One region of the Paenibacillus sp. UMB4589-SE434 genome, then DNA from elsewhere that is predicted to be linked to it. Evidence: riboswitches for the same ligand, from Rfam matches in the RefSeq annotation. Region 1 holds a riboswitch; each other region holds the start of a gene.
What was found. A riboswitch is a leader RNA that binds a small molecule or an ion and turns the genes downstream of it on or off. The one in region 1 is predicted to bind cyclic di-AMP.

Region 1 (3,176 bases):
AGCTGCAAATATTACCGACATTAGTACATAACCAATGGAGGAGATCTGCTCAGCAGTGCTCTTTTGCTCCTGCATAAGCTGTGTATAAGCTTCAGGTAATGTCCAAATGGATTGAGCCTGGCTGATCTTGCCATTTTGCCACCACACAACAACTTCCAGTTTGGCATCGCCGACCTGCCCATTCTTGACAGTATAGCGAATTTCATTCGATAATTGCTCGGATTTGCGGGCAAGCTGTGCAGGTGTGTAGCCAAGCTGTAGTACAGCTTCATCTGAATGGGCTAACATGTAAGCCCGATCTGGATTAGGTTGTTCCACTTCGGATGTAGTGGAGCTATTGTCGGCATCAATGGTATCGGACAACACTTGTTGATAGCCGACGATCTGTCCAGTGCGCATATGGATGTCGATTGTCACGAGCTCACGCTTGTGTTGTAGGGGGGCTTCTTTGTCGAAAAAGACCCGATAAATATCATATGGCGCTGCCTTTTCCCAACGATTATACGCAGTATGCAGCTCATATTTACTTAAGTAGCCAGACAGGAGATCATTGGTATAATATATGGCACCTTTTTTGAATTGAGCGGATGATGGAATGGATGAGCCTTTGCTCGTGTTAGAGAAACTGGGCGTTGCTGAAAATATAGCCGAGGTGTAAGCGACTTCCGCGCGGCGGATAGCTTCATCTTTGGTTAACATAGGAGTAAGCTGCTCTGTATTTGAACTGGACAAAAATGGAATGATAACTTGAATGACTAAGAATAATAAGAATCCCGCAACTGCTGCGCCAATGAGCGCCCTGGATGCACCCTGCCCATATCTTTGGTTGCCAGCAGTAGAATTGTATGTAAATTTCAAGGGAATCCCCCTTCAATCTTAAATTTGAAATACGATAAAGACAGTTGTTCCTTCCCACATTATCGAAATGAACAAGCAACGTCAAGAAAAAGGGCCTTGCGCCGATGTATTACGAGAAAAGAAGTGAATGTAAGCGTTATATAATGATGTTTTCGGGCGTTTTCTCGTGTATTTGCTCCTTTCAAGACTTTGTGAAGAACATAGGAAACGTATATAATCTCGTTATGAATTGAATACAGCCGAGTTTCGTCATGCGACGAAAGCGGGGGAACCGAATTTTGGGGTGAATTTTGAGTGTGCTGCAAGCCACTTGAATAGGGCGACCTTGACGTGCCCGAATCCGTCAGCTAACCTCGTAGGCGTAAACGTCAGGATACCAGCGATAAGCATTGGGGTCTCCAGTGCTTTTTTTCGTGCCATTTTACGTATGAGGTGAAAAGCATCCTTGAAGACTGTTAAGCGTAACAACCTGCGGAGGCTAACCCCTTCACGCACCTTGGTCATTGGATTTGCCTTCATTGTTTTGATTGGCGCACTGTTGCTCATGCTGCCAATATCCAATGCCGACGGCACACCGTTGCCGTTTATCGACGCCTTATTTACAGCTACCTCTGCCACTTGCGTAACAGGTCTTGTGGTTGTTGACACAGGCACACACTTTACGATGTTTGGTCAAATCGTCATTATTAGTTTAATCCAGGTTGGCGGTCTAGGGTTTATGACGATGGCGACGCTGTTTGCTATGGCATTTAAGAAGAGAATTTCATTAAAAGAACGGCTGATCCTCCAGGAATCGCTGAATCAAGGCTCGATGGAAGGTATTGTACGACTAATCCGCAAAGTACTGCTTTATGCTTTTGTCATTGAGGGTTCTGCCGCTGTGCTGTTTACGTTAAGATGGTCGTTCGATCTGCCATTCGGGCAGGCATTGTATTTCGGTATTTTTCATGCCATCTCGTTCTTTAACAACGCAGGTTTTGACTTGTTCGGCCAAGTTAGCGGTCCTTTCTCCAGCTTAACAAGTTACGTAGGGGACCCGATTATTAACTTTGTATCCATGTTTTTGATCGTATCGGGTGGTATTGGTTTTATAGTCATGTCTGATGTGATGGATTTCCGTCGTACACGTCGATTGTCTCTGCATACCAAAGTTGTATTATCCATGACCAGCTTTTTAATTGTGTTTGGAGCTGTTGTCCTATTTATATTTGAGTTTACGAATCCTCATACGTACGGTCAACTGAATGGTTGGCAGAAAATATGGGCATCGTTCTTCCAGTCGGTCAGTCCGCGTACTGCGGGGGCGAATACGGTTGATATTGGTGCTATGAGACAGGCATCTCAGTTCTTTATGGTCATTCTGATGTTTATCGGTGCATCTCCAGGATCAACAGGGGGCGGTATCAAGACGACTACGTTCACGATCTTGATTGGTGCCGTCTTTGCGATGATGCGCGGCAAGGAAGACATCGTTATGTTCCGCTGCCGTCTGGCTAAAGACCGTATTTTCAAAGCAGTTACATTAACCTTGCTGGCACTGGGGCTGGTTCTCTTCGTGTCTATGATATTGTCTACGACAGAAGATCGGCAATTTCTTGCCATCTTGTTCGAGACAACATCGGCATTTGGTACGGTCGGACTCACGATGGGAATCACAACTAGTCTGTCGGATGTAGGGAAATTGTTAATTGCCCTTACGATGTTTGCAGGACGACTCGGACCAATTACGCTTGCGTATGCGCTTGGACCGAAGGCAGAACGTGAATTGTATCGCCACCCGGAAGGTAAAATAACGATAGGTTAAGAGTACGGCGTAAGCATGAGGATTATGTTTAGTTGGAATATATAGATATATAGTAAGCAAGGATGAAGGGGATAACATCTATTATGGACGCTCAGCAGTTTGCGGTAATTGGAATGGGACGCTTCGGTTCCAGTCTGGCAAAAGAATTAATGAAGTTAGGGCATCAGGTTCTTGGTATTGACAAGGATGAAGAAATCATTGACGAACTGAGTTCCGAGATGACCCATGCGGTTGTAGCGGATGCTGCTGATGAAGAAGTGCTGCGTTCCTTGGGCATTCGTAATTTTGATTGCGTCATTGTTGCGATCGGTGATGACATTCAGACTAGTATTTTGATCAGTATCCAGGTGAAGGAGCTTGGGGTCAAGAAAGTGGTGGCCAAAGCGTTAAGCGAGCTGCATGGACGTGTTCTGGAAAGATTGGGCGTAGATCGCGTGATTTACCCAGAGCGGGATATGGGAATAAGGGTGGCGCATCACCTTGTGTCGCCTAATTTGCTCGATTATATTGAATT
Region 2 (3,176 bases), on a different contig from region 1:
TTTTTGTAGGTTACCAACCGTGATCGTGTTTTTGGCATTGCCAGGAGTTGAGATGGTATTGTTCGAGCTGCCGTCATTTCCAGCTGCGAACAGAACCGTGAAGTCCTTGTTGTTGAACGTAAATTCGTCAACACGCGAAGAATTGGCGTTATAGGAGTAATTCAAGCGGGCTCCCCAGGAGTTGGTATGGATGGCTGCTCCTTGCTGCTTCGCTGTACCGAACAAGTCGCGCACATCGCCAGGGCAAATGGAATCTCCACCGCAGCCTATCGCCTGGAAAAGTAGTTTGGCGCCGTAGGCAACACCTTTGTACTTACCGTTAGACATGGCTCCGCTGCCAAGCACGGTACCAGCTACGTGGGTACCATGGCCGTTCGCGTCAGACCAGGTACCAGTTGATGGATTCGGGGCTGGCGTGGCATGAAGCTGTCCTTCAAAATCCTTGTGCAGCGTGCTTAAGCTTCCTGAATCCAGGCCGCTGTCAGCCACACTAACCACTTGGCCACTGCCTGTCCAACCTTTGCTCCACACACCGGTTGGTGTAGAGGCGTTTATTTGATTAGTAATAAAGTCATTGGATATTCCGTATTGTGGCTTTTGCTCAACGAAGGTTACATCTGAATGCTGGAGTACTAGAGGAATTTGTTCATCACGCAGTACGGCTTCGATGAAGCCTTGCTGTACATCGGTAATTGTAATTGCTTGCTGCTGCAACGAACCGGCTACTTGTGATTCGCTTCCTTTGAATATGGAGATGACGTAATTGTTAGATTGGCTGTGTGTTGAAGATAGGGTGGTGCCGTCCTTCCATTGGGCTTGAAATGGAGTGACGTTGTAAATGAGTTCGTTTGCGGCGAGGATGCCGGCTTGTTGTGGATTCATACGTACGAGATAAGCATAATCAGGAAGATAGTCGCCAATTTCCGCCCCAGTCTGAAGCAGCAGCTGCTTGGATGACTCGGTTATGACATCCCTGAATTGAACGACGTACAATTTATGCTCCGTGCTGCCACTCTCCTCCAGGAGATCGTCGTTCCATGTTCCCTCCTGTAGATTGACACTTCCTGTCCTCAGATGGAGTAGTCTCTCAGACGGTCCGCTCATCTCAGACTTTTCGTATGCCCCGACTGCTGAGGGCATTAGGCTGAGCGCCATAGCAAGCGATAGAACAAGGGAAAGTATTCTTTTGTTTTTCATTTTTCATTAATTCCTCCTCTATAAAATGGGTATGCTTTCCGTAATTGCGGATAAACCAAATAACATCATCACTCCCTTGTATCAGGATTACATTTTCGCACCATTAAAGTTCATTAATAGTTCTTAATAGGTTAATAATTTGGACAAAAATGTATATTGACATCTTATTAAAGATCATATTAGATTTCAATAGCTTTCTTTTATTTTTTAATATTTTTTTAATACTTCGTATAAGACAGGGGCAATAAAGACTGGAAGCCTATACTCACATGCATGTGCTCTGTTTTATCATCTTGAATCCTTTTTCATATATGATGTGTTCAAATTATAGGTCAATTCTTTCGTTTAATGATGGTATTTTGAACTATATTGAGAGGCTTCTTGCACATGAAGTACCTTCATGAGAGAAAAAGGAGATCCATGCACACACCCATTTCAATGTTCTTAGGACTAAAATAAACCTAAGGTCAAGTTAAACATAAAATAACGTTACCTGACGTATAAATAGCTTGTTACAAAATTAGTTTACAAAATTGATTAACTGGAGTATTATACATTGCGGTCCAATAGAACAAATAAGAAAAATTTTAATTCGCTTAATTTCCAAAATGGAAAGCGGGGGAACCATTATGTGATGTATGCATACATGCATGTCCATCATATGTGGGTGAATCCTGATGCGTTGGACAATTATGAAGTCCGTTAACGAATCAGGTAGGGCTACTCTCACGGCCCGAATCCGTCAGCTAACCTCGTAAGCGTTGATTGGAAGGTACGAACTTAGGGTAGAAAACACAGGGTTAGATGCTGTGTTTTTTGTTTGCCTAAAAATGACTAAACGATTTAGATCCGGAGTTTATTTTTGAATTGCAGGGTACTATACAAATAAAAAAAGTGGAGTGAAACTCATGTGGTCTTCGCTAAAAAGATTTTTAATTGGGCGACCATTAAAATCGACTGAATTGGGCGAGCAGAAATTAAATAAAACAAAAGCGCTCGCTATTCTCTCTTCAGATGCTTTATCCTCAGTGGCATACGGCCCTGAACAAATATTGTTAGTCTTAATTACGGTTAGTGCTGCGGCTTATTGGTATTCGATCCCGATCGCTATTGGGGTGTTAGTGTTATTGACAGCCCTTATCTTGTCGTATCGCCAAATTATTTTTGCGTATCCTCATGGTGGAGGCGCTTATGTTGTCTCAAAGGAAAATCTAGGGAAGTACTCAGGGCTGATTGCGGGAGGATCTTTATTAGTTGACTATATTTTAACGGTTGCTGTAAGTGTATCAGCTGGGACGGATGCGATCACATCGGCGTTTCCAAGCATGCATGATCATAATGTAATTATCGCAATTGGATTCGTTATTTTTATAACGATATTAAATTTAAGAGGAGTAACAGAATCTGCTTCCATTTTAGCTTATCCGGTTTATTTGTTTGTTCTTGCTTTATTTATTCTCATTGGTGTAGGGGTTTACAATATTTTGTTTGGTCATGTATCACCTGAACTGCACACACCCATCGGAACACCCGTTGCTGGAGTTAGTTTATTTCTGCTTCTGCGAGCATTTGCCTCGGGCAGCTCCGCATTAACCGGGGTGGAAGCTATTTCAAATGCGATTCCTAACTTTAAAAGCCCAGCACCAAATAATGCTGCCAAAACGTTAATCGCAATGGGCTCCCTGCTTGCAATCTTGTTTTCAGGAATCGTTATTTTAGCTTATTATTATGGAATTAGTCCTCTAGCAGAGGCAACGGTTGTTTCTCAAATTGCTGAACAAACGTTTGGCCGCAACTTTATGTATTACTTTATACAAGGTACTACTGCATTAATATTAATTCTGGCTGCGAATACCGGCTACTCTGCTTTTCCATTGCTGGCTGTTAATCTGGCGAAGGATAAGTTTATCCCGCGAATGTTTACGGTTAGAGGAGATCGATTAGGTTATTCCAATGGCATTGTTATTTTAGGGCTGTTT
Region 3 (3,176 bases), on a different contig from region 1:
ATCTCTGTTCGCAGATGATCAAGTGCATGGCGAATCGCTGCGGGCGAAGCATTCTCCACCCCAATGTCGCCTTTGGCGAGCGCCTCCTGCTTGGTTAGGAATGCATGCTTGCATCCAGGGACACGAGCTGCAATCGCTTTGCGAATCCGTTCACCAGCGAAGTCAGGGTCCGTAAATATAATAACGCCCCGGCGCTCATGCGCCAGCGCGATCTTCTTAAACGTCATCTCATTTAGAGCCGATCCGCCAGTCTCAATAGTATCTGCATCTACCGCTCGTTTTATCGCTACGGTGTCGTCTCTTCCTTCAACGACAATAACCTCACGTATCACAGGCAATTGCCCCTTTCCCAAAAAAAGTACAACTAAAATACAAAAGAAGAGGGAATCCCCTCTTCTTAGCATGACATATTTGAATATGAATTACTATATCATAAATACACAGCTGCAATCCACACAGCTAACACTACACTAGAGACTTCCTAACTCGCCTCCGGCTTCACAGGACCGATAACATAAACCGTATATCCCTTCTTGCGTCCGAAACGCTGCACTTGCTTGGAGGAGTCGTAATATACATCAATGATGTTGCCTTTGACGGCTCCACCTGTGTCTTCAGCACGGCGGAAGCCAATGCCTTCGATGTATACCCACCAGCCAAGTGGAATGACCTTCGGATCTACCGCAATCGTACGACCTTCGGTTACTTTTGTTCCGGAGGCTGTTTTGGCCCCCACAGAACCTGGAGTTTCCGTGTATGCTGTTAATTGCACATTCGTAATTTTTTTCTTGTAATCAAAATCTGAGTTGCCGCCAGAAGACTGACCAACGTCATCGCTATCCGCAGACAGTACCACTAATTCAGGTTCTTTTTTCGTACCGTAAGCGATAACCTTATTGACTTGTTTGGTCTGCACTTTTTTGTCTACCATACGGGCAGTGACAAGCTTCCCATCTTCGAAGGTCTTTTCGATCTTTTGTACGACCAGACCTGACTGGCCCTGCTGCACTGTCTTTTTGGTACCCTTCTTCATATCCGGGTTTGCCTGTTTGACGACTTGATAAGGCACCTTCACCTTACGCTCCTCAACCCCTTTGGTCACACGCACAACTTTGATGTTCATGTTAGACGCAATCGAGGTCAACTTGCTTGGGAAAATTTTATCTTGCGCTTTCAGGTTAATATTTAATTGAGTAAGTGCTTGTTTGACATTGTCCTTAGTTGTATACAACGTCTTCGTTAGCCCATCCACCGTAATCTGAATTGGCTTAGCACGTTCTATGGTGATTTGAGCCCCATCTTTGACTTCAGTATCTAACGCTACAGATACTTCGTCATGACTTCCTACCGCTATCGTGTGCTCATCCAAAACATCACGAAGCGTTTCCTGGCGAGTTTCCAAACGACGCTCTTGTCCATCTACGACAATGGCGACCGTCTTTTTGGAATAACTGAATCCCACCAGCACACTAACTAAAGTTATAGCGATTGCAACTACAGCAATTACAGAAACAACACGCACATTTTCATGCTTCCATCGCATTGCGAGTGACTTGCTGGATGATCGGGGATCATGGGGATCGTTGTTCACGAAGTTGCCCATTTCTCGGTCCTCCTTACATAGTCCCGCCGTCGAGAAGTTATGCATGATACATCTGACGCGACTATTGGATATTTTTGCGAAAAATAAGCTTGTGCCTGCCTATCTCTCACACCAACTCCAGTAACGGTCGTCTCTTCCTCCTTGTTCTTACAACCTATGAACCCGCTCCACAAAATATGCAAGGATGCGAGTCTCGTAAGATGCAAAAACAAAAGAAGCCTGTCTCAAGAGGACTCTCTTTCGTGGCTTCTTCATCAAGACCCAAACAAAACAACAGTCTAGGGCTCACACGAGGACCTCTCTCCGTACGCTTGCGAGGTTAGCTGTCGGGTTCGGGCTATGAGAGTCGCCCTATAAGAACATATCGGCTCACGGCTCGACAGCTCTTAATTCACCCCAAGGATACACTCCGCACCTGCTGGCACTTGCAGCATGCTTCTGGTTCCCCCGCTCTCCAAATCAATGGAAATTCAGCGTTACTGGTTGGTTGGAACAATATTCAAGTTCAATCGAACTTCTGTGAGAAATCATATCGTGTTTATGACAAAGTTGTAAAGACTGCCGCAATCACGTTTTTCGTTAAAAACAACAAAAATAAAGCCAAATTTACTCGTTTTATCAAACAAATCCATGTATATGTTGGTGTAGAACTTTTTTTCGTTAGTTTTTCGTTGATTTTCAACGTATGTCAAAACATGTAAGAGCATTTTCGGTTGTTTTTCTGCAAAATTCTTCTAAATCCATATCCTTTAATCCAGCTGCTACCTCTGCCACTAACCGAACGTATCCGGTTTCATTCCGTTTCCCCCGATAAGGATGAGGAGTCAAATAAGGAGCATCCGTTTCCACCAATAAACGGTCCATTGGAACCTGTTTAAGTACCTCTTTTGGCTGTTTAGCATTCTTAAACGTGACTGGGCCGCCGAACGAAATATAAAAGCCCATATCCAGACACATTTTAGCGGTCTCCCAGCTTCCTGAGAACGAATGCATAATGCCTCCAACCTCTTTTGCATTTTCTTCTCTCAAAATACGAACTACATCTTCATGTGCATCACGATTGTGTATGATAATTGGCATATCCAATTCACGTGCGAGTCCGATTTGCTCTCTGAATACACGTTGCTGTACATCCTTCGGTGATGTATCCCAATGATAATCGAGTCCAATTTCACCAATAGCTACTACTTTTTTATGCTCAGTCAACTTGGCGATCCAATCGATATCCGTCTTCTGCATCGTAATTGCATCAACTGGGTGCCATCCCACAGCCGCATAAATAAAGGGGTACTTCTCCGCCAACTCCATGGTCGTCGGGATCGTTTCCCGGTTAAAGCCTACGTTTACCATTCGTGTCACGCCTTGTTCTAAAGCGCGAGCAATTACTTCCTCACGATCTTCATTAAAGGCTTCATTATCCAAATGGGTATGTGTGTCAAATATCATGTCGAATTACTCTCCTTGTATCCTCTAGTAGGTTCCTACTGTGACGCTCGATCCTCTTGTAGTTGAAGTAGTCGGACAACTGATTCAGAAAGTCGCGGGGCTGCCTGTCTGATTTTATCAATCGGAA

Region 2: linked by a shared signal. The riboswitch ahead of QP775_RS08000 (APC family permease) and the one ahead of QP775_RS24195 (TrkH family potassium uptake protein) in region 1 are both predicted to bind cyclic di-AMP.
Region 3: linked by a shared signal. The riboswitch ahead of QP775_RS24845 (resuscitation-promoting factor) and the one ahead of QP775_RS24195 (TrkH family potassium uptake protein) in region 1 are both predicted to bind cyclic di-AMP.

What each region holds. Positions count from the first base shown of each region.
Region 1 covers NZ_JASOYK010000011.1:41,060-44,235, forward strand. The annotation lists gene QP775_RS24190 (CPBP family intramembrane glutamic endopeptidase) at 1-858, opposite strand, end outside; cyclic di-AMP (ydaO/yuaA leader) riboswitch at 1,086-1,235, shown strand; gene QP775_RS24195 (TrkH family potassium uptake protein) at 1,304-2,662, shown strand; gene QP775_RS24200 (potassium channel family protein) at 2,746-3,176, shown strand, end outside.
Region 2 covers NZ_JASOYK010000001.1:1,939,422-1,942,597, reverse strand. The annotation lists gene QP775_RS08005 (S8 family serine peptidase) at 1-1,197, opposite strand, end outside; cyclic di-AMP (ydaO/yuaA leader) riboswitch at 1,781-1,973, shown strand; gene QP775_RS08000 (APC family permease) at 2,106-3,176, shown strand, end outside.
Region 3 covers NZ_JASOYK010000013.1:11,483-14,658, reverse strand. The annotation lists gene rnmV (ribonuclease M5) at 1-332, opposite strand, end outside; gene QP775_RS24845 (resuscitation-promoting factor) at 482-1,603, opposite strand; cyclic di-AMP (ydaO/yuaA leader) riboswitch at 1,896-2,089, opposite strand; gene QP775_RS24840 (TatD family hydrolase) at 2,282-3,049, opposite strand; gene QP775_RS24835 (HD domain-containing protein) at 3,085-3,176, opposite strand, start outside.